DNA from 2 places in the Streptomyces sp. NPDC041205 genome. Region 2 is predicted to be linked to the other one. Evidence: riboswitches for the same ligand, from Rfam matches in the RefSeq annotation. Region 2 holds a riboswitch; the other holds the start of a gene.

Region 1 (11,583 bases), on a different contig from region 2:
CTGGAGGAACAGCGCACCGGTCTCGAGAACAGCTCGGACCAGGCCGAGGAGGCCCGCAAGCAGACCGCCGAGAGGGAACGGCAGCTCGGCATTCTGGCGGGCACCGTGGCCGCGCAGGGTCCCGGCATCACGCTGACGATCGACGACAAGAAGGGGACGGTTGAGGCTGACATGCTGCTCGACGCCATCCAGGAGTTGCGCGCCGCCGGTGCGGAGGCCATCCAGGTCAATGACGTCAGGGTGGTCGCCAGTACGCATCTGTCGGACGCGACGGGCGGTGGTGTGCGGGTGGACGGCCGGAAGGTCTCCGCGCCCTACCGCTTCAAGGTCATCGGCAAGCCGCAGGACCTGGAGCCGGCGCTGAACATCCCTGGCGGGGTGGTGCAGACTCTGGAGAAGGAGCAGGCCACGGTGACTGTCGCACGTACGGAGAAGATCGTCGTGGATGCCTTGCGACCGGCGAAGCGGCCTGACTACGCTCGGTCGTCCTCCCAGTGAGCCGGGGGCGCATGGGGGCCGTTGGTCCAGGGCATGAGGTTGCGGGGGGTCGGCGCACCGCAGATGGGGTGCGTGGTGGAAACTGTTTGGCGGCTCCGGACGTTGTGAGGATGTCCGTGGTGCCGCGGTATGACGGTGTGTGCAATCAGGGTTCGTCCTGCCCCACGGGCGGGTCTGTTTCGGTCAAGGGGAATCGCCCGTGAAGTTGTTTGCGAAGTTGTTCGGCAAGAGCGCACGTGAAGACGCCCGTCATCGTGCGCCGCGCGCTGGAGACGTGCCGGAGACGCAGGTGGGCGAGCGCCCGCTGTTCCGGGACCAGGTCGGCGGAGACAATTCGGGCGGACAGGGCGCGTCGTCTGTTGACCCTGCCAGTTCCGGCCGCATAGGTTTCGGGGAACCGTCAACCTCAAGTACGGGTGGAGGGTTTACCCCCGACCCGTACGCGTCCCATGCCCCTGGGGGGCAGCCGCGGCAGGAGGATCCGTCCATGTCGGCCCTGGTGTGTACGAGGTGCGGGAACCGCAACGCGCAGGCGAGCCGGTTCTGTTCCAACTGCGGTGCGCCGCTGCGGGCCGGAGCGGTCGCCGAGCGTCCGTCCGAGACCACTTCGACGATCTCCATCTCCGGACTCGAGGCCTACGACGCCGAGGTCACGGGGCAGACGCCGTCTCCGGCACTGTCGCCCGAGGCCCAGGCGGCCGTGGACGCGCTGCCGCTCGGCTCGGCGCTGCTCGTGGTGCGACGCGGTCCGAACTCGGGCAGCCGCTTCCTCCTCGACGGCGAGCTGACGACGGCGGGACGCCACCCGCAGAGCGACATCTTCCTGGACGACGTGACCGTGTCGCGCCGCCACGTGGAGTTCCGTCGCCTCGCGGACGGCTCCTTCACCGTCGCCGACGTGGGCAGCCTCAACGGCACGTATGTGAACCGGGAGCGGATCGACTCCGTCGCGCTGTCCAACGGCGACGAGGTGCAGATCGGCAAGTACCGGCTGGTCTTCTACGCGAGCCAGCGGGGCATCTGACCCTCCCCCAGACTCCGTCTGGGGGGATCCCCAGGGAAGGTCCATGCTGCACACAACGAGGGGCGGTGCCGGAAACGGCACCGCCGCCGCGGACCGTCGGCTGATGAGCATCGGCACGGTGCTGAACGCGCTGCGTGACGAATTTCCCGAGGTCACCATCTCCAAGATCAGGTTCTTGGAGTCCGAAGGGCTCATCGAGCCGCAGCGCACGCCGTCCGGCTACCGCAAGTTCAGCCCGGAGGACGTCGAGCGGCTCGGGTACGTCCTGCGGATGCAGCGCGACCACTATCTGCCGCTCAAGGTGATCCGCGAGCAGTTGGACGCCACGGAGCGCGGTGAGGTCCCCGCCGTCCCCGCGCCCGGGCAGTCGCCCGAGTCCGCCGACAGCGAACTCGCGGAGGCCGACGCGGAGCGCACGGCGGCACGGCTGGGCCGGGACACCCTGTTGGCCGCAGCCGAGGCCGATGAGCGCCAGCTCGCCGAGTGGGAGACGTACGGCCTGATCACGCCCCTGCCCGACGGCAGCTACGACGCGGACGCCGTGACGGTGGCCGCGCTGGTCGTCGAACTCGGGCGATTCGGTATCGAACCCCGCCATCTGAGGGCCATGAAAGCGGCCGCAGATCGAGAGGCGGGCCTCGTCGACCAGGTCGTCGCGCCGCTGCGCAGGCACCGCAATCCGCAGACCAGGGCCCATGCGGAAGCCCGTACGAAGGAGCTCGCGGGGCTCACTGGCAGGCTGCACGCGGCGCTCGTGCACAGTGCGCTCGGTGTCCGGGTGCGCTGACCCGATCGGTGCCCGACTACCCAAACCTGCCGGGCACGTCCTAGGGTTGCTGTGTGAACGAGCTCGACGTCGTAGGTGTCCGGGTCGAAATGCCCTCCAACCAGCCGATCGTGCTCCTGCGTGAAGTGGGAGGCGACCGGTACCTCCCCATCTGGATCGGACCAGGGGAGGCGACCGCCATCGCCTTCGCACAGCAGGGCATGGCGCCCGCACGGCCGCTGACGCACGACCTGTTCAAGGACGTGCTGGAGGCTGTCGGCCAGGAGCTCACCGAAGTGCGCATCACCGACCTGCGGGAAGGCGTGTTCTACGCCGAGCTGGTCTTCGCCAGCGGAGTCGAGGTGAGCGCGCGGCCCTCCGACGCCATAGCGCTTGCGCTGCGCACCGGGACGCCGATCTTCGGCAGTGACGGGGTGCTCGACGACGCCGGGATCGCCATTCCGGACGAGCAGGAGGACGAGGTGGAGAAGTTCCGCGAGTTCCTCGATCAGATCTCGCCCGAGGACTTCGGCACCAACAGTCAGTGAGCCGCGCTCGGCGGCGAATCCGGCGCCCCGGTTGGGCGGTCGGCGGCAGGCGGCGCGCCGTCGTTCGTCAGCCCGTAGGACCCCTCCGGGAGGCCGTCCCCGGATCATTCGGCTAGCCTTTCCCCGCAGCGTGGGAGGGGAAACCACTCGCAGGGTGATTATCACCCGGCGTGCCGAGTGTGGCGTTCGTTGACGAGCCCCTGGTGACTGCCTACCGTCGAGGAGGCAGGTCAAGGACGGAGGTCGGCGTGAGAAGCAGCGGCGACGGCACAGCGGTGGGCGGTCCGTACCCGCATCACAGCAGCTCGGCCGATCACTCTCCGAAGCGCCCGGTGGCAGTGCACGGTGGCACCTCCGGGCCGGAAGGTCAGGGGGAGAGCCCCGAGCAGGACCGGGTCGGATATCGGGGGCCCACGGCGTGCGCCGCCGCGGGCATCACATACCGCCAGTTGGACTACTGGGCGCGGACCGGGCTCGTCGAGCCCAGCGTGCGCGCGGCCGGTGGCTCCGGGACCCAGCGGCTCTACAGCTTCCGTGACGTGGTCGTTCTGAAGATCGTGAAGCGGTTCCTCGACACCGGGGTGTCGCTGCAGAACATCCGCACCACGGTCCAGCATCTGCGCGACAGCGGATTTCGGGACCTGGAGCGCACGACGCTGATGAGCGACGGGGCGACGGTCTACGAATGCACCTCGCCCAATGAGGTGCACGATCTGCTCCAGGGCGGGCAGGGCGTCTTCGGGATCGCCGTGGGCGTCGTGTGGCGCGATGTGGAGGCCGCGCTGTCGCAGCTCCACGGGGAGCGCATCGACACCGGGGAGACCCTGATGGGGCACCACCCCGGGGACGAGCTCGCGAGGCGGCGCAACCGGGCCGTGTGAGGCGGTCGGCGGTGGTCGGCGGCGGGTCCTGACGGGGCGGTTGTGCCTGGTGGCTCAGGGGCATTGTCAGTGGCTTAGGGCAGCATCGGAGATGTGAGGACCGCGCCGACGATTCTGCATCTCGACATGGACGCCTTCTACGCGTCCGCCGAGCAGGCTGCCAAGCCGAGCCTGCGGGGCAAGGCTGTCGTCGTCGGCGGGCTGGGCCCGCGCGGTGTGGTCGCCACCGCCTCCTACGAGGCGCGTCGGTTCGGGGTGCACTCGGCGATGCCCATGGGGCAGGCGCGGCGGCTCGCGCCGAACGCCGCGTACCTCGTGCCCCGGTTCTCGTTCTACCGGGAGATCAGCGACCAGGTGATGCGGCTCCTGCGGGAGCTGTCGCCGCTGGTGGAACCGCTGAGCTTGGATGAGGCCTTCGTGGACCTGGAAGCGGGGGGCGTCGCGGCGGACGAGGCGGCCGCGCGCGCCGTCGGGGAGCGGCTGCGGGCGGACATCCTGCGGGTCACGGGACTGACCGGGTCCGTGGGGCTAGCCGTGTCCAAGATGCTGGCGAAAATCGCCTCCGAGCAGGCCAAGCCGGACGGGCTTGTGCTGATATCGCCGGGTACGGAGCGGGAACTGCTCGCGCCCATGACCGTGCGGACGCTGCCCGGGGTGGGGCCCGCCACCGGCGACCACCTGCGACGGGCCGGGATCACCACCGTCGGGGAGCTGGCCGAAGCCGGGGAGGACGAGCTGGTACGGCTCCTTGGGAAGGCCCACGGCGGGTCGCTGTACGCGATGGCGCTGGCGCGGGATGAGCGGCCCGTGGTGGCCGAGCGGGACACCAAGTCGGTCAGCGTCGAGGACACGTACGACGTGGACATCCACGACCGGGTGCGGGTCCGGATGGAGGTGGCGCGCCTTGCCGACCGGTGCGTGCAGCGGCTGCGGGACGCCGGGCACTCCGGGCGGACCATCGTGCTGAAGGTGCGGCGCTTCGACTTCTCGACCCTGACGCGCTCCGAGACGCTGCGCGGCCCCACGGACGACCCCGGGGTGGTGCGGGAGGCTGCCGCGCGGCTCCTCGAGTCCGTGGACACGACGGGTGGGGTGCGGTTGCTGGGGGTCGGGGTGAGTGGGCTTGCGGACTACACGCAGGAGGACTTGTTCGCTCAGGCACAGGCGCAGGCCGATGCTGCGGCGGAGGCGGGTGTGGGAGCCGGTGCGGCCGGGGCGGGTTCTCAGGGTGTGGTGGGGGCTGAGGTGGGCGTGAGTGCGGGCGCGCGTGTGGAGGTTCGGGGCGGGGTGGAGCTTGGGGTGGGGGAGTGGGGTGGCGGTGAGGTGCTGGATGGGGACGGGGATGGGCGGGGTGAGGCTGCGGGCGGGAGTGAGTCTGGTGGTGAGGGAGCTGGTGGTGCGGTGATTGGGGGTGTTGGGCTTGGTGGTGGGGTCTCCAGCGGTGGCGGGTTTGGTGGTGGCGGCGGTGGTGGTGGGGAGTCTGTGTCGTTGGCTGAGCGCAGGTGGTCGGCCGGGCATGACGTGCGGCATACGGCGCATGGGGCGGGGTGGGTGCAGGGGAGCGGCCTGGGGCGGGTGACGGTGCGGTTCGAGACGCCGGGGTCGGCGCCGGGGCGGGTGCGGACGTTCCGGACGGATGATCCGGAGCTGGAGCTGTCGGATCCGTTGCCGTTGGTGGCTGAGGGCATGGAGGTGGGGGAGGCCGTCGGGGGCGCGGGGATGGGCGAGGCGGCGGAGGGCGAGGGGGCCGGGGATGTCGAGGGGGTGGTGGCTTCGGGGTGTGTCGGTGTTGGTCGGGCTGCTGTGGAGGAGGGTTCCGCTGGGGGCACTGTGGCCACGGGGGAGCCGGGAGTGGCCAGGCGCGGGGAGTGGACGGGGGGTGGGCGGGACGCCGACGGTGTCGGAGGCGCCGTGAGGGTCGAGGGCTCTGAGGGGCCCTGACGACGCAACCGGTCCACAACCGGTCGAAGACGGCTACGACAGCCCGCAGCTGGCCACGGCGAGCCGCGTGGGCCGCGTGAGTCGCGTAGGCCGTGTGGGCCGGGACGGGCCGGGACGGGCCGTGTGGGCCGGTGGCGGAATCTCGGCGCCGTGGGTTACGCGGACGTCTGGCCGAAGTCCACGTCCGGCGGGGGCGGCGGTGGAGCCAGGTCCAGGCCGTAGTGGCGGTAGAGCTGGAGTTCCTGTTCCGGGGACAGATGGCGGCCGACGCCGAAGTCCGGGGCGTCCTTGATCAGGGCGCGTTCGAAAGGGACCCGGAGAGTGCCGTCGTCGACCAGCTCGCTGGGCTCCAGGGGGACGAAGGCGTCCCTGCTGAACAACCCCGTCCGTATGGCCGCCCACTCCGGCGCGCCGGTGGCATCGTCGAGATAGACCTCGTCGACTGTGCCGATCTTGGCCCCGTCGCGGTCGAACGCCTTGCGGCCGATCAGGTTGCGCGGATCGATATCGGTCTGCACGGGCCCTCCAACTGGTCGCGAGTCGTTCGTGCTCGTACCTGCTTGTGCGTACTCGTACCTGCTCGTACGTGCTAGTACGTACTCGTCCAGAATTCGCTCGTCATCACTACGAAAGAGCACATCGAGGCGGGCGGCCACTCGAGGGATCGGCCACGGTCCTCGCTGGTAGGCTGGCGAGTGGCTGTTGACCCCGTGCGGGAGAGCTCTTCGGTGGCAGCACCGGAGGCGCCGAAGGAGCAACTCCTCCCCGGAATCTCTCAGGCCCATGTACCGCACGGACGAGGTCACTCTGGAAAGCAGGGCGGGCGTCGGGCGGGCACGTTCGGAACCCTTCCTCACCGACGGTGAAAGCAGCGCTGCCCTCGGGCGGAGCTGTGAAGCTCTCAGGTTGAGATGACAGAGGGGGAGGCCGTCCGGGTACCCGCGCCGTGGTGCCCCTCGCAGGTCGTGTCAGACCAGGAGGCCTCCGCAATGACCGCCACTCCTCGTACTCCGCTCTCGCAGCTGGAGCAGGGAATCCCCTTCGAACAGCGGCACATCGGACCCGATGCAGAAGCCCGCGCCAAGATGCTCGCCCAGGTCGGGTACGGCTCCCTCGACGAGCTGACGGCCGCCGCGGTGCCGGATGTGATCAAGAACGCCGACGCCCTCGAACTGCCCGGCGCGCGGACCGAGGCCGAGGTCCTGGCCGAGCTGCGCTCCCTCGCCGACCGTAACCAGGTGCTCGACTCGATGATCGGGCTCGGCTACTACGGCACGTTCACGCCGCCGGTGATCCTGCGGAACGTGATGGAGAACCCGGCTTGGTACACGGCGTACACGCCGTACCAGCCGGAGATCTCGCAGGGCCGCCTGGAGGCGCTGCTGAACTTCCAGACCGTCGTCGCCGACCTGACCGGACTGCCCACCTCCGGTGCTTCGCTGCTCGACGAGGGCACCGCCGCCGCCGAGGCCATGGCGCTCTCCCGGCGCCTGGGCAAGGTCAAGAACGGCGTCTTCCTCGTCGACGCCGACGTGCTGCCGCAGACCGTCGCCGTGATCCAGACCCGCGCCGAGCCGACCGGCGTCGAGGTCGTCGTCGCGGACCTGACGGACGGCATCCCGGCCGACGTCGCCGAGCGCGGCGTGGTCGGCGTGCTGGTCCAGTACCCGGGCGCCTCCGGTGCCGTACGGGACATCAAGGCCCTCATCGACCAGGCCCACGACCTGGGCGCAATCGTTTCTGTGGCCGCCGACCTGCTGGCGCTCACGCTGCTCACCTCGCCCGGCGAGCTCGGCGCGGACATCGCCGTCGGCACCACCCAGCGCTTCGGCGTGCCGATGGGCTTCGGCGGCCCGCACGCCGGCTACATGGCGGTGCGCGAGAAGTTCGCCCGCAGCCTGCCCGGACGCCTCGTGGGCGTGTCCGTCGACGCCGACGGCAACAAGGCCTACCGGCTCGCGCTGCAGACCCGTGAGCAGCACATCCGTCGGGAGAAGGCGACCAGCAACATCTGTACCGCCCAGGTGCTGCTCGCCGTCATGGCCGGGATGTACGCCGTCTACCACGGGCCCGAGGGGCTCAAGGCGATCGCGCGGCGCACCCACCGGTACGCGACGATCCTCGCCGCGGGCCTCAAGGCCGGGGGTGTCGAGGTCGTGCACGAGGCGTACTTCGACACGCTGACCGTCCGCGTGCCGGGCAAGGCCGCCGACATCGTGACCGCGGCCCGCGAGGGCGGCGTGAACATCCACTTCGTGGACGCCGACCAGGTGTCGTTCGCGTGCGACGAGACCACGACGCGGACGCAGCTCGCCGCGATCTGGACCGCGTTCGGCGTCGAGGCCGACATCGAGGCGCTGGACGCCTCCGTCGCCGACACGCTGCCCGCCGGGCTGCAGCGCTCCGACGAGTTCATGGCGCACCCGGTGTTCCACCAGTACCGCTCCGAGACCGCGATGCTGCGCTACCTGCGCCGTCTCGCCGACCGGGACTACGCGCTCGACCGCGGCATGATCCCGCTGGGGTCCTGCACCATGAAGCTCAACGCCACCACGGAGATGGAGCCGGTCACCTGGCCGGAGTTCGGCCAACTGCACCCCTTCGCGCCCGCCCAGCAGGCGCAGGGCTATCTGACGCTGATCCGGGAGCTCGAGGAGCGGCTCGCCGAGGTCACCGGGTACGACAAGGTGTCGCTGCAGCCCAACGCCGGTTCGCAGGGAGAGCTCGCAGGACTGCTCGCGGTCCGCGGCTACCACCGTGCCAACGGTGACGACCAGCGGACCGTCTGCCTGATCCCGTCCTCCGCGCACGGCACCAACGCCGCCAGCGCCGTGATGGCCGGGATGAAGGTCGTCGTGGTGAAGACCGCGGACGACGGCGAGATCGACGTCGAGGACCTGCGGGCCAAGATCGAGCAGCACCGCGACCAGCTCGCCGTCCTGATGATCACCTACCCGTCCACGCACGGTGTCTTCGAGGAGCACGTCGCCGACATCTGCGCGCAGGTGCACGACGCGGGCGGCCAGGTGTACGTCGACGGCGCCAACCTCAACGCCCTGGTGGGCCTCGCCAAGCCCGGCCACTTCGGCGGCGACGTCTCGCACCTGAACCTGCACAAGACGTTCTGCATCCCGCACGGCGGCGGCGGCCCCGGCGTCGGCCCGGTGGCCGTGCGCGGGCACCTCGCCCCTTACCTGCCCAACCACCCGCTGCAGCCCGCCGCCGGTCCCGAGACGGGCGTCGGGCCCATCTCGGCCGCGCCGTGGGGCTCCGCCGGGATCCTGCCGATCTCCTGGGCGTACGTGCGCCTCATGGGCGGTGAGGGACTCAAGCGCGCCACGCAGGTCGCCGTGCTCTCCGCGAACTACATCGCCAAGCGCCTGGAGCCGCACTTCCCGGTGCTCTACACCGGTCCCGGCGGGCTCGTCGCGCACGAGTGCATCATCGACCTGCGTCCGCTGAGCAAGTCCACGGGCGTCAGCGTCGACGACATCGCCAAGCGGCTCATCGACTACGGCTTCCACGCGCCGACCATGTCGTTCCCGGTCGCCGGCACGCTGATGATCGAGCCGACGGAGAGCGAGGACCTGGACGAGCTCGACCGGTTCTGCGCGGCGATGATCGCCATTCGCGGTGAGATCGAGAAGGTCGCGAGCGGCGAGTGGAACGCCGACGACAACCCGCTGCGCAACGCCCCGCACACCGCAGCCGCGCTCGGCGGTGACTGGGAGCACGGCTACAGCCGCGAGGAGGCCGTCTTCCCGGCCGGAGTGGTGGCAGCGGACAAGTACTGGCCGCCGGTGCGCCGCATCGACCAGGCGTACGGCGACCGGAACCTGGTCTGCTCCTGCCCGCCGCTGGATGCGTACGAGGACTGATACCGCGGCGCCGTAGGCGCGGCGTCGGCGGATCCGCGGGCGCACATGAGTCAGGGCCGGTTCGGACAGGATGTCCGGGCCGGCCCTTGTGTGCGTGGTGGACGGCTCAGGCGGCCGTCATCACCTGGCTGGTGGCCAGCGGTCGATGCGGGGCGATGATCTCCCCGTTCGGCAGTAGCTCACCGGTGTCCTCGAAGAGCAGGACGCCGTTGCACAGCAGACTCCATCCCTGCTCCGGGTGATGTGCCACGAGGAACGCGGCTTCCCGGTCGGCGGATTCGGCTGTCGGGCACGGTGGCTGGTGCTGGCACATGGAAGGGTTCTTTCGCTGCGTGGTGATGGTCGTGACGTCTGTCTTGCGGCTCGATGCGGTGTTCATCGCCGCCCCCCGTTTTTTGTCGGTCCGGTCCAGTGTTGCCCTACGGGCGTCATTCCGCAGGGATTTTGCTGCAGCGGTTCCTACTGCTTAATGACGTATCACCCGCGCGGACGGTTCAGCCCAACTCCCCTGTCCCTTCGGGTGGTTCGTGATAGCCGAAGTGGGCTAGTCCGGTTGGGCGGGGCGGGACGGGCGGTGACGAGGCGCTGACCCGCGGCGACCGGGCCGCTCGCAGCCGTGCCCCGCGGCCCGGGCGGGGCGGCGGGGCACGGCGGAACCCGGGGTGGCGGCGTCAGGCGGGCGAGCCCAGGAGCGGTGCCGGGGTCAGGCGGTGGGTGAGCACCGGGAGCAGGTCGGCGGCGCGGTGTGGGCGGTGGGCCGCGATGCCGGGGGGCGCCGGGGCGAGGGGCACCAGGAGGTCCGTGGGGGCGAGCGGGCCGCTGGCGCCGTCGTCCGTGCAGTCGGCGTGCAGCCACAGGGTGAGCATGTACAGCTCGGGCACGGAGAGCAGCCGGGGCTGATAGGGCTTCGGCATGGTCTCGGCGTGCCGCAGGGCCAGTTCGGCGGAGGCGATGTACGGGCCTTCGCAGAAGTGCGAGAAGGCCCAGCCGTCCGGTGTGAGCATCGTGTCGGCCGCGGCGACCGCGCGCTCGCCGCAGCGGATCAGGAAGCGCCATCCGGTGAGCTTGGTCGGTGACGTGCCCGGCGCCGTGACGTGGACCAGCTCGTGGACCGGCAGCGGCAGTTCCGCGCTCGTGGGGCCCTGGGTGGCGCGCAGCACCGGGGTGCGGGCCCCGCGGACGGCGGTCGGAGAACCGAGGGCCGCGAGGACGCTGCGCAGGGCGGGCGCGGGAGCCGGGGGGACAGACAGGGGCATGGTGGGTCGCCTCTCTCATTCGACAGGCACAGTGGAGCGGGGGCAGGTGCGGACGGCGCTGTCAGCTCTGGGCCAGAGGGGCGGGGGCAGGGGGACCGCGAGCGCCAACTCTCTGCCTCAACCGCGGAGTTTATACGACGGGTGTTCAGGGAGTGTTTCGTCTAACCGCTCCGAATATCGCGGGCAAGTCGCAATCCGGTCGCCCTGCTGAGGCTTTTCTCCCGATTCCGGATCGCTTCCCGAGCGATGACCTCGGTATTCTCCGCGGCTGCGGTCGGCCGATTCTCGTTGGTTTTCTTCACCACAACGTGAGGATCGGACTGCGCACTTCGTCATGCCTGGTGAATGTGCCGCGCGGCAACTCCCTCAAGGGTACTTGTCCATGGTCCCGCACGGGGCGTTATGGATCACATCGGCTGGGCATCATCCCCCGTACACAGCGGCCGGGTCGCCGGCGGCCGGTCCGAGGAGGGACGCTTCGATGGGCGAGAAGGTCGTGGCAGGAACGTTCGACCTGTCCGATCGTCACCAGTACCGGATCAAGCTCCGGCAGTGCCTCGCGGCGCTGGCCCGGCTCCTCGAGGAGCAGCGGTTCGACCGGCCCAAGAATCTGATGGGCCTGGAGATAGAGCTGAATCTGGCGGGACCCGACGGCATGCCGAGAATGATGAATGCGGAGGTTCTCAAGCGCATCGCGAGTCGCGATTTCCAGACCGAGCTCGGAATGTTCAATCTGGAAGTGAACATTGCCCCGCACCGGTTGGGCGGCCGTGTTCTCGACCGGCTCGCCG
Region 2 (11,583 bases):
CATGATGATTACGGCGATCAGGCGCCGGATGAGATAAGCAAGCACTGTGCGCGGCCCGGCGGTGGCCCGGGGCCCCCTCGTGAGGGGCTCCGGTCACCGCCCGGGGCCATCACCTGCCCTTCGGACTGGCGGGATGCGGCGGTGGCGTGACGGTCGGTCAAGAGCGGTCGCCGCGGCGGGACTTGAGCCCGCCGCGGCGGCACACTGGCGGTGTTACTTCTTCTCGTTGACGCCGAGCGAGACGTAGTCGTACCGGCCGTTGAACGCGTCGGACATGTACGCGTTCGTCAGCCGCGGACCGCGCCAGGTGATGTTCTTCTCGTACAGGAAGGGCATCCAGTCGGCCTGGTCGAGGATCCGCTTGTCGAGCGCCTTGTAGGTCTCGCCGGCCTTGACCGGGTCGGTCTCGGCGATCGCCTTGTCGAAGAGCCCGTCGATCTTCTTGTCCTTGATCTGGGACTCGTTGTAGTTACCGGTCTGGGCGAGGAAGCGGCTGTCGAACAGCGGCTGCGCGTAGCCCTGGCCGGAGGGGAAGTCCGGGCCCCAGCCGCTCATCTGCATGCTGTAGCCGCGCTTCTTCACCACGGACGGCGAACCGGTGATGCTGGAGGAGTCCGCGCCGTCGAGGGTCTCGACGGAGAGGTTGATGCCGACCTTCTTGAGCTGGGCCTGCAGCGCCTCGGCGGTGTCCTCCTCGCCCGGGTTGTTGTTACGAGCGGTGATCTTGGCGCTGAATCCGCCCGGCTTGCCGCACTGCTTCAGCTCGTCCTTGGCCTTGGCCGGGTCCGGCTTGCCCTTGCGCTCCAGGACGCCGTACGGGTCGTAGTCGCTGTAGCCCGGGATCGCCTTCGGGAAGGTGCTGTTGGCGATGTCACCGGCCGCGAGCTTGCCGCCGCGGGTCTGCTGCAGGGCCGCGAAGTCCGTGCCGTAGAAGACGGCCTTGCGGCAGTGCACGTTGTCGAACGGCTTCGCGGTGTGGATCAGCGCGACGTAGCGCACGAAGGACGTGTGCATGTTGTCGATGCTGTCGCGGTGGTCCTGGATCGCGGTGACGCGGCCGGACTGGGTCATGCCGGTGCCGTTGAGGTCGACGTCGTAGTCGCCGGCCATCAGGCGCTTGTCGTTCTCCTCCAGGTTGGCGGAGATCGTCACGTCGACCTTGTCGGGAAGCGCGGCGCGGATCGGGTCCGAGTCCTTCTTCCACTTGTCGTTGCGCACCAGGACGATCTTCTTGCCCGGCTTGTACTGCGAGAACTTGTACGGGCCCGCGGAGAACGGCCGCTGGGTGTACTTGGCCTTGGTGTCCTTGGCCGCCTTCACCGGCGAGCCGGACGGCATGGCCAGGAACTGCTCGAAGTCACCGTTGGGCTTCGGCAGCTTGAAGATGATGGTCTTGTCGTCGGGCGTCTCGATCGCCTTCAGACCGAGCTTGTCCTTGGACGAGTCCTTGTAGGGGCCCTTGTACTCGCCCTTGGGGTCGAGCGCCTTCATCAGGTACTGCGGGCCACCGGTGATGGTGTCCGTCGCCCAGATGCGCTCGATGCCGTACTTGACGTCCTTGGAGGTCAGCGGCGAGCCGTCCTCCCAGGTGACGCCGTCACGCAGCTTGTACGTGTAGGTCTTGCCGCCGTCCGAGATCTTGCCGTTGGCCTCGGCGAGGTCCGGGACCAGCTTGGTGCCCGCCTTGCCCGGCTTGGTGTCGTACGACACCAGCTGCCGGGTGTAGAAGCGCATGAAGTCCCAGGACATGCCGTAGTAGGCACGCTGCGGGTCGGCCGAGTCGAGGTCCTGCTTGCCGACCATGCGCAGGGTGCCGCCGGCCTTCTTCGACGGGTTGGCGACCTTGTTCAGGGCGGCGTTGTACCCGGCGCCCTTGCCTTTGCCTTCGCCGTCGCCGTCGCCGCCACCGCACGCGGTGGTGGTCACCAGCGCCGCGACGACGAAGGCCGCACCAGCGGTGAGCCGTCGCTTCGAGGAAACTGTTGGCATTTTGTCGCAAACCTCCGAGATTCGCGGTCCCTGGCCATGAGCTGCCTGAGAACCATGGAAAGAGCCACCTGACTGCGGCAGGGGCAAGTCAGTTGGGGACTGCTAGCGGGTTCCCTTGGGGTCGAGCGCATCGCGCAGACCGTCCCCGAAGAGGTTGAAGGCGAGCACCGTGATGAAGATCGTCACGCCGGGGAAGACCATGAACATCGGATCGTGCTCGTACGTCTCCAGGGCGTCGCGGAGCATTCCGCCCCAGGAGGCTGTCGGCGGCTTGACGCCGGCGCCGAGGAAGCTGAGGGCGGCCTCGGTCAGGATGTTGGTCGGGATCATCAGCGTCGCGTAGACGGTGATGGGGGCGACCAGGTTGGGCAGCAGCTCCTTGAAGAGGATGTGGCGTCGGCCGCCGCCGAGGCTGCGGGCCGCCTCGACGTACTCGCGTTCGCGCAGCGAGAGCGTCTGGCCGCGGACGATGCGGCCGACGTACGGCCAGCCGAAGAAGCCGATCACCAGGATCAGGATCGCCACGCGCACGCTCGTGCCCTGCAGGCCGAGCAGATCGTCCGGGAGCACGGAGACCAGGGAGATGATGAAGAGCAGCTGCGGGAAGGACAGCAGCACGTCCATCACCCGGCTGATCAGCGCGTCGACCCAGCCGCCGAAGTAGCCGGCGATGATGCCGAAGAGCGTGCCGAGCACCACCGCGACCACGGCGGCGAGGAAGGCCACGAGCAGCGAGATCCGCGCGCCGTAGACGATCCGGCTGAACACGTCGCGACCCTTGTTGGGCTCGACGCCGAACAGGAAGTCGCTGCTCACACCGCCGAGCGAGCCCGTGGGCAGGTTGGTCAGCGGATCCAGCTTGTCCTGGTGGAAGTCGTTCGGCGGGTGGCCGAGCAGGCTGACGATCAGGGGCGCGAAGACCGCGACCAGGACCAGCACAAGCACGGTGATTCCGCCGGCCAGGGCGACCTTGTCCCGCTTGAGTCGGTTCCAGGCGATCTGCTTGAGCGACCGTCCCTCGACCTTCTTCACCCCCGCACCAGCTGCGGGAGCGACGTCCTCGGTGGGTTTCGCGTCCGCAGGTGTGTCATGCAATGGCGCCGTCATCGTGGCAGGGACCCCTCTCAACCGGCGGTGACCGGCCCGCACTTGCCGCTGTAGCGACGTGATCGTCCGTCGTACACAGGGGCGAAGGCCCCTTGGAGCGGGAGTCTTCAACGGGGTCGTGATCTGTTACCAGACTTGTCGGGGAATGGATGCGCAACCGTGATGCTGATCGAGGTGTTCCGTTATCCGGACGAGGCTGAACGCCGGGCGAACGCGGGGCACTTCGGGGCCAAGGCGCCACGGGGGTCCATACCGCCACTCAGGCACCATTGAGGGACATCGCGCATGACGGTGCTGATCAGCAGGCTCCGGAGCAGCGAAAACCGGACGCTGCCCTGATCACTGCGGAGGGGTTTGCGACCTTTTGTTCAGTACGGGGCGGGATAGCCGTATCCGCCCGCGGCGGGGGCCGGGGCCGCCTGCGCGTCGCGGTCGTAGAACGGGCGGGCGTTGGCGCGCAGCCACATCGCCACCGGGTCGTGCGGGTCGGCCATCGCCACCGTGGAGACCGGCAGGCCCTCGGGGACGGCGCCGATGGACTGCCGCATCATCGCGCGGACCGAGTCCACCGCGCCCGGCGAGGTGTCGTACACGTCGAGGCCGATGGCCAGGTACGGGGCGCCGAGCGCGGGCTGCACCCAGGCGCGGCGCAGCGAGCGGACCGTCGGGGTGCGGTGGGCGTTCTGACTCAACAGGGCGTAGAACTGCGGGAGTTCGATGGCCGGCTCGGTCAGGCGCAGGGGCCCCGCGGGCTGGAGGTCCAGGCCACTGGCGATGCGGCGCAGGTCCAGCCAGGGGATGCCGACGCCGCCGCCCGGGGCGTGCGGATTCAGCCACAGGCCGTAGTGGTCGGGGTACAGGGCGCGGGCCGCGTCGAGGCCGCCGAGCACCTCGTAGCCGCGGTTCCAGCCGCTGGCCGAGAGCTCCTGGGCTGAGGTCACGCAGGGGGCGTAGCCGAGGCCGTCGACCTCCATGTTGCCGTACTGCGCGTCGGGGGAACCCGACTGGCCGTGCCAGAGCAGCATCCACACCTGGTCGCCGGCGAGGGCTCCGAGCAGCGCCTCGTACGCGTCGTAACGCCCCGGCGCCACCTGGCGCAGCATGTGCTCGACGTTTCCCCAAGCTCGCGGGCGCGCTCGAACAGGGGAGGCCCCGTCGCCCGCGGCCGTGCCCGACGCACTCACCCGTAACCGCCCCTTCACGACTTGCCCGACGTACTCGACCTGTCCGCACGGCCGGGCTCCGACCGAGTCAATGGAACCAGCTTACTTCTGGCGTGGTCGCCTTGATCGGGCCTCGGGCACCCCGCTCCCCCCGTTTCCCGCCACCGCCTGGCCGCCCTCCCCTGCGGGGCCATCGGTCGCGCGCGCCGTCCGTGCCGTCCGCGCCGTCCAAGGCGCGGAAGCTCTACCGCCGCTGCGCGGCGGCTTCCCCACCCGCCCACCCGTTGCTGTGGGGCCCGGGGCGGGGGTGGGTCGGCGCTGTGGGGCCCGGGGCGGGGGTGGGTCGGCGCTGTGGGGCTCGGGGCGGGGGTGGGTCGGCGCTGTGGGGCTCGGGGCGGGGGTGGGTCGGCGCTGTGCGATCCGGGGGGGGGGGAGAGCGGGTCGGCGCTCCGCGACCCGAAGCGAGGGCAGGACAGCACTCCGCGACCCGAAGCGAGGGCAGGACAGCGCTCCGCGACCCGAAGCGGGGGCAGGTCGGCGCTCCGCGACCCGAAGCGAGGGCAGGACAGCACTCCGCGACCCGAAGCGAGGGCAGGACAGCGCTCCGCGACCCGAAGCGGGGGCAGGTCGGCGCTCCGCGACCCGAAGCGAGGGCACGTCACGGCACCCCGGTACCCCGCCATCCGCCTCGCCGGCGCCCCACCAGCGACCTCCCCGACAGCCCGGCAGTCCCGCCAGCGGCCTCACCAGGCCCCGGGGGCCTTGCCGTCCGGCCCGGCGAACCCCGGCAAGCCCGTCGCCCGCCCCACCCGGCCCAGGCCCCGGCTCCGTGCCGTCCGCTCTCGCCAGGGCAGGGGTGGGTGGGGAGAAGCTTCCGGTGGTCGGCTAGTGGGACGTGTAGAAGGGGCGGATGTGGGTGCGTAGCCAGGAGGAGACCGGGTCTTGGGCTGCGTCCAGGAGGACCAGGTTGACCGGCCAGGGAGGGGGGAAGGCCGTGAGGGCCCGGGTCAGGGCCTGCATGGGGGCGTCGCGGGCGTCGCCCTCCAAGGAGGAGAGCTCGACGCCCACGAAGAGGGACGGGTCCTCGCCCTCGACGCTGGCCAGGCAGCGGCGGGCCGTCAGGACCACCCCGGTCGCCTGGAACTCGCGGGACGCGGCGCTCAGGAAGTCGACCGGGTCCTCCTTCCAGTCCGGCTCGAAGAGGCGGACCCGGCCGCCGGTCGTCGGGCCGTCCAGCTCGGTGCGCCCCACCTGGCACAGCGCGGCCACGGCGGGCGGCGGCAGCGGCACGGCGACCGTGCCCTCGGGGTTCAGGACGATGCCGAGCTCCGGCTGAAGCCCGCGCGCGAACTCCACCGCGGGCGCCACCGTCCAGCTCATCCGGCCCCCCGTCACCTGCTGGAACTGCTGCTCCGACGTGAAGACGGGAACGTACGCCTGCCCGTCGATCTCCAGCGTGGGCAGGTCGAGCGTGCCCTGGTCGGGGCCGCCGCCGGACGGGAGCGGGACCCAGACCCGGCCGCGGCCCAGCGTCTCGACGATGCGGGCGCCCACCGCGTCCGACGGCGGGGCGCCGAGCGACGCGGCCAGGACCTCCTCCAGCTCATTGGCCGGCCATCCCTCGTGCGGATGCCCGTGCGGATGTGCGTGGGAATGCGCGTGGGGATGCCCATGCGGATGTCCCTGGTCCGGGCCCGGTCCCTGTGCCGGAACGCCTCCCGGGTAGTCCCCCGGATAGTTCATCTGTCCTCGACCCCTGCTCTGCGCTCTGCCCTGCTCCTGTGCTGCGGGCCCGACCCTAACCGGCACCCCCGCCGCACCGCCCCCTCAGCCCCCTCAGACCCCTGAGCCCCCGAACCCGATCTCCCGCAGCGCCCCCGCCGCCTCCCGGTCCATGAGCACCGCCGAGCCGCAGCCCCGCGGCAGCTCGCCCCGCTCGGCGGCGCGGACGAGACGGCCGACCGTCCTGCGGTGCCGCGCGAAGGCGTACCGGGAGACCCCGCGGCCGCGCTCGCGCTGCCCGTCGAGTGCGACCTCGACGGGCACGTCGAGCAGCAGGAGGTGCAGCGTGGCCCCGCGCCGGGCGGCCGCGCGGCCCAGCCAGCGGCGCACCCACGGCTGCGTACCGCAGTCGTGCACGACGACGCCCGCGCCGGAGCGCAGCGCCCGGTGCAGGCCCGCGTAGTGCGCGAGGCGGACCAGGGGGCGATAGAGCGCGTACGGCAGCAGCCGGGGCATACGGGCCGCCCAGCGGTCCCGGGTGTCCTGGGAGTCCACGCGCGGCCCCGCCACCGCGCGCCGCATCAGCGTGGACTTGCCGCTGCCGGGCAGCCCGGACACGACCACGACGTCGCTCGCGCCGAACACCAGGCGGCGCGGGCCGCGCCGGGCCCGGTCCCTGAGGTCGCGCACGACGGGCCGCGGGAAGTACCCGAGGCACTCGCGCACGGGGGCGCCGGGCTGCGGCGGCACCACGTCGCTGCCGGGCAACGCCGCACCCGTGGTGGTCGCATAAGCACCGCTCCTGCGCACCGTGATCGGCCTCCCCATGCTGGTCACGTCACTCATCCCCAGTACTTCTCCGTTGAGTGTAAAGAGACGGTAATGCCGCACAAGGGCATTCCGCCGTAGCCGCTGTTGTGAAGAAGTTGCTGCTGTCGTGAAGCGGGGGCGCGTGCAATGATGTGCGCGCCAACTCCATACCGGCCGCTTGAATCCGCGCGGGAGAGTTCCCGGAGACGTGACCGCACTCTGACGCGGACGTCGTCCCGGGGCGCCGAAGGAGCAAGTTCCTCCCTTGAATCTCTCAGGCCCCGTACCGCGCGGGCGAGGCACATCTGAAAAGCGGGTCGATCCCCGGTCACACCCGGCCACACCGGTCACAGGGGCGGCTCCACCCAAGGTGCAAGTCATGACCCGTCATACGCACGGGACGTGGTGAACCTCTCAGGTTCGATGACAGATGGGGAGGATCGACCTCGCCCGTCATGCCCCGGGAGCCAGTACTGATGAGCAATACCCCACGCCACACCGCCCTGGACGCCCTGCATCGCGACCTCGGTGCGACCATGACCGACTTCGCGGGCTGGGACATGCCGCTGCGCTACGCCAGCGAGCGCGACGAGCACAACGCGGTCCGTACCCGTGCCGGTCTCTTCGACCTCTCCCACATGGGCGAGATCACGGTCACCGGCCCCGCGGCGGTGGACCTGCTCAACCACGCGCTCGTCGGCAACATCGGCTCCGTCGGCGTCGGCCGCGCCCGCTACACCATGATCTGCCAGGCCGACGGCGGCATCCTGGACGACCTGATCGTCTACCGGCTCCAGGACCAGGAGTACATGGTCGTCGCCAACGCCGGCAACGCCCAGGTCGTGCTCGACGCGCTGACCGAGCGCGCCGAAGGCTTCGACGCCGTGGTCCGCGACGACCGCGACGCCTACGCCCTCATCGCCGTCCAGGGCCCGGAGTCCCCCGGCATCCTGAAGGCGGTCACGGACGCCGACCTCGACGGCCTGAAGTACTACGCGGGCCTGCCCGGCACCGTCGCGGGCGTCCCCGCCCTGATCGCCCGCACGGGCTACACCGGCGAGGACGGCTTCGAGCTGTTCGTGGCCCCCGAGCACGCCGAGCAGCTGTGGCGGGCGCTGACCGAGGCCGGTGCCCCGGTGGGCCTGGTCCCCTGCGGCCTGTCCTGCCGCGACACGCTGCGCCTGGAGGCGGGCATGCCGCTGTACGGGCACGAGCTGACGACGGCCCTGACGCCGTTCGACGCCGGTCTGGGACGGGTCGTCAAGTTTGACAAGACGTCCCACGCGGACGACTTCGTGGGCGTCGAGGCGCTGCGCGCGGCCGCCGAGCGCGCCGAGGCCGCTCCCCCGCGCAAGCTGGTGGGCCTGATCGCCGAGGGCCGCCGGGTCCCGCGCGCGGGCATGTCCGTGGTCGTCGGCGGCGAGGTCGTCGGCGAGGTCACCTCCGGCGCGCCGTCCCCGACCCTCGGCAAGCCGATCGCGATGGCGTACGTCGACGCGGCGCACGCCGCCCCCGGCACGGCGGGCGTGGGTGTGGACATCCGCGGTACGCACGAACCGTACGAAGTCGTCGCGCTGCCGTTCTACAAGCGCCAGAAGTAGCCCGGCGGCGCCGGTCCCCGACCGGTCCGCGCCCGTGCCCCGCCTGGTCCGCGGACGCCTCCGCGTCCCGTCGGCGCCCGGGGTGGCACACGCCCGTCTCAGTCCGTAAGACCCACGTTCATCAGCACTCGCCCGCGTACAGGAGAATTCAGGCCATGAGCAATCCCCAGCAGCTGCGTTACAGCAAGGAGCACGAGTGGCTGTCGGCCACCGAGGACGGTGTGGCGACGGTCGGCATCACCGAGTTCGCGGCCAACGCGCTCGGCGACGTCGTCTTCGCCCAGCTCCCGGCGGTCGGCGACACGGTCGCCGCGGGTGAGACCTGCGGCGAACTGGAGTCGACGAAGTCGGTCAGCGACCTCTACTCGCCGGTCTCCGGTGAGGTCGTCGAGGCCAACCAGGACGTCGTGGACGACCCGTCCCTGGTGAACTCGGCACCCTTCGAGGGCGGCTGGCTGTTCAAGGTGCGCGTGGCGGAGGAGCCGGGCGACCTGCTCTCCGCCGACGAGTACACCGCGTTCTCCGGCAGCTGACCACGGCGTAAGGACTGATCTTCCGATGTCGCTTATGAACACCCCTCTGCACGAGCTCGACCCGGACGTCGCCGCCGCCGTCGACGCCGAGCTCGTCCGCCAGCAGTCCACCCTGGAAATGATCGCCTCGGAGAACTTCGCTCCGGTCGCCGTCATGGAGGCCCAGGGCACCGTCCTCACCAACAAGTACGCCGAGGGCTACCCCGGCCGCCGCTACTACGGCGGCTGTGAGCACGTGGACGTGACCGAGCAGATCGCGATCGACCGGGTCAAGGACCTGTTCGGCGCCGAGTACGCCAACGTCCAGCCGCACTCCGGCGCCTCCGCCAACCAGGCCGCCCTCTTCGCGATCGCCCAGCCCGGCGACACGATCCTCGGCCTGGACCTGGCGCACGGCGGGCACCTCACCCACGGCATGCGCCTGAACTTCTCCGGCAAGCAGTTCAACGTGGTCGCGTACCACGTGGACGCGGCCGGCCTGGTCGACATGGCCGAGGTCGAGCGCCTGGCCAAGGAGAACAGCCCGAAGGTGATCATCGCGGGCTGGTCCGCCTACCCGCGTCAGCTGGACTTCGCCGAGTTCCGCCGGATCGCCGACGAGGTCGGCGCGAAGCTGTGGGTCGACATGGCGCACTTCGCCGGTCTCGTCGCCGCCGGTCTGCACCCGAACCCGGTGCCGTTCGCGGACGTGGTCACCTCCACCACGCACAAGACGCTCGGCGGCCCGCGCGGCGGCATCATCCTGGCCCGCAACAAGGACTTCGCGAAGAAGCTGAACTCCGCGGTCTTCCCCGGCTTCCAGGGCGGCCCGCTGGAGCACGTGATCGCGGCCAAGGCCGTCTCCTTCAAGGTCGCCGCCTCGGACGACTTCAAGGAGCGCCAGCAGCGCACCCTGGACGGCGCCCGGATCCTGGCCGAGCGCCTGGTGCGGGACGACGTCAAGGAGCACGGCGTCTCCGTACTGTCCGGCGGCACGGACGTGCACCTGGTCCTGGTCGACCTGCGCGACAGCGCTCTTGACGGGCAGCAGGCCGAGGACCGCCTCCACGAGGTCGGCATCACGGTCAACCGCAACGCCGTCCCGAACGACCCGCGCCCCCCGATGGTCACCTCCGGCCTGCGCATCGGCACCCCGGCCCTGGCCACCCGTGGCTTCCAGGACGAGGACTTCCGCGAGGTCGCGGACGTGATCGCCGAGACCCTCAAGCCGGACTTCGACGCCGAGGCCCTCAAGGCCCGGGTGTCCGCTCTGGCCGCGAAGCACCCGCTGTACCCCGGCCTGAAGTAGTTTCGTACGCTTTAGTTGGTACGGACTTCCGGGGCACCGCGCACACTGGACATGAGGACAGTGCGCGCGGTGCCCCGCACCACGTGCCCGCAAGCACGGCAAGCTGCCCCCGCACCACCCGGCGGACAACGGCGTCTACCACCCATCATTGGAGTTCTCCCGTGGCCATCTCGGTCTTCGACCTGTTCTCGATCGGCATCGGCCCGTCCAGCTCCCACACGGTCGGCCCGATGCGCGCGGCGCGCATGTTCGCCCGCCGCCTGAAGAACGAGGGCCTGCTGGCCCACACCGTCTCGATACGCGCGGAGCTGTACGGCTCCCTCGGCGCCACCGGCCACGGCCACGGCACCCCCAAGGCCGTCCTGCTCGGCCTGGAGGGCGAGTCCCCGCGCACGGTGAACGTGGAGTCGGCGGACGACCGCGTCGAGGAGATCAAGTCCACGGGCCGCCTGAACGTCCTCGGCATGCACGACATCGCCTTCGACTTCGACGCCGACCTGATCCTGCACCGCCGCAAGGCCCTGCCGTACCACGCCAACGGCATGACGATCTTCGCGTACGACACCGACGGCGCGCTCGTCCTGGAGAAGACTTACTACTCCGTCGGCGGCGGCTTCGTGGTCGACGAGGACGCTGTGGCGGGCGAGAACCCGATCGTCCCGGACGACACCGTCCTGAAGTACCCCTTCCGCACCGGCGACGAGCTGCTGCGCCTGTCCTCCGAGACCGGCCTGTCGATCTCCGCCCTGATGCTGGAGAACGAGAAGGCCTGGCGCACCGAGGAGGAGATCCGCGAGGGCCTCCTCGACATCTGGCGCGTCATGCAGGCCTGTGTGTCCCGCGGCATGTCCCGCGAGGGCATCCTGCCCGGCGGCCTGAAGGTCCGCCGCCGCGCCGCGAACTCCGCCCGGCAGCTGCGCGCCGAGGGCGACCCGCACGCCCGCGCCATGGAGTGGATCACGCTGTACGCGATGGCGGTGAACGAGGAGAACGCCGCCGGCGGCCGCGTCGTGACCGCCCCGACGAACGGCGCCGCCGGGATCATCCCCGCCGTCCTGCACTACTACATGAACTTCGTGCCCGGCGCCGACGACGAGGGCGTCGTCCGCTTCCTGCTCGCCGCGGGCGCCATCGGCATGCTCTTCAAGGAGAACGCCTCCATCTCCGGCGCCGAGGTCGGCTGCCAGGGCGAGGTCGGCTCCGCCTGCTCGATGGCCGCGGGCGCCCTCGCCGAGGTTCTCGGCGGCTCCCCGGAGCAGGTCGAGAACGCCGCCGAGATCGGCATGGAGCACAACCTCGGCCTCACCTGCGACCCGGTCGGCGGGCTCGTCCAGATCCCGTGCATCGAGCGCAACGGCATGGCGGCCGTG

What was found. A riboswitch is a leader RNA that binds a small molecule or an ion and turns the genes downstream of it on or off. The one in region 2 is predicted to bind glycine.
Region 1: another riboswitch for glycine. It lies ahead of gcvP (aminomethyl-transferring glycine dehydrogenase); the one in region 2 lies ahead of gcvT (glycine cleavage system aminomethyltransferase GcvT).

The regions. Positions count from the first base shown of each region.
Region 1 is NZ_JBVIZH010000003.1:5,195-16,777, forward strand. It holds gene ACZ6BG_RS14175 (DUF881 domain-containing protein) at 1-498, shown strand, start outside; gene ACZ6BG_RS14180 (FHA domain-containing protein) at 638-1,522, shown strand; gene ftsR (transcriptional regulator FtsR) at 1,566-2,309, shown strand; gene ACZ6BG_RS14190 (bifunctional nuclease family protein) at 2,363-2,836, shown strand; gene ACZ6BG_RS14195 (MerR family transcriptional regulator) at 3,085-3,717, shown strand; gene ACZ6BG_RS14200 (DNA polymerase IV) at 3,811-5,658, shown strand; gene ACZ6BG_RS14205 (PRC-barrel domain-containing protein) at 5,814-6,176, opposite strand; glycine riboswitch at 6,362-6,459, shown strand; gene gcvP (aminomethyl-transferring glycine dehydrogenase) at 6,648-9,536, shown strand; gene ACZ6BG_RS14215 (DUF5999 family protein) at 9,643-9,849, opposite strand; gene ACZ6BG_RS14220 (hypothetical protein) at 10,208-10,792, opposite strand; gene ACZ6BG_RS14225 (glutamate-cysteine ligase family protein) at 11,274-11,583, shown strand, end outside.
Region 2 is NZ_JBVIZH010000002.1:307,952-319,534, forward strand. It holds gene ACZ6BG_RS08355 (ABC transporter permease) at 1-45, opposite strand, end outside; gene ACZ6BG_RS08360 (ABC transporter substrate-binding protein) at 214-1,989, opposite strand; gene ACZ6BG_RS08365 (ABC transporter permease) at 2,092-3,096, opposite strand; gene ACZ6BG_RS08370 (enhanced serine sensitivity protein SseB C-terminal domain-containing protein) at 3,465-4,280, opposite strand; gene ACZ6BG_RS08375 (enhanced serine sensitivity protein SseB) at 5,145-6,002, opposite strand; gene ACZ6BG_RS08380 (AAA family ATPase) at 6,096-6,827, opposite strand; glycine riboswitch at 6,971-7,090, shown strand; glycine riboswitch at 7,091-7,231, shown strand; gene gcvT (glycine cleavage system aminomethyltransferase GcvT) at 7,268-8,392, shown strand; gene gcvH (glycine cleavage system protein GcvH) at 8,548-8,925, shown strand; gene glyA (serine hydroxymethyltransferase) at 8,951-10,213, shown strand; gene ACZ6BG_RS08400 (L-serine ammonia-lyase) at 10,375-11,583, shown strand, end outside.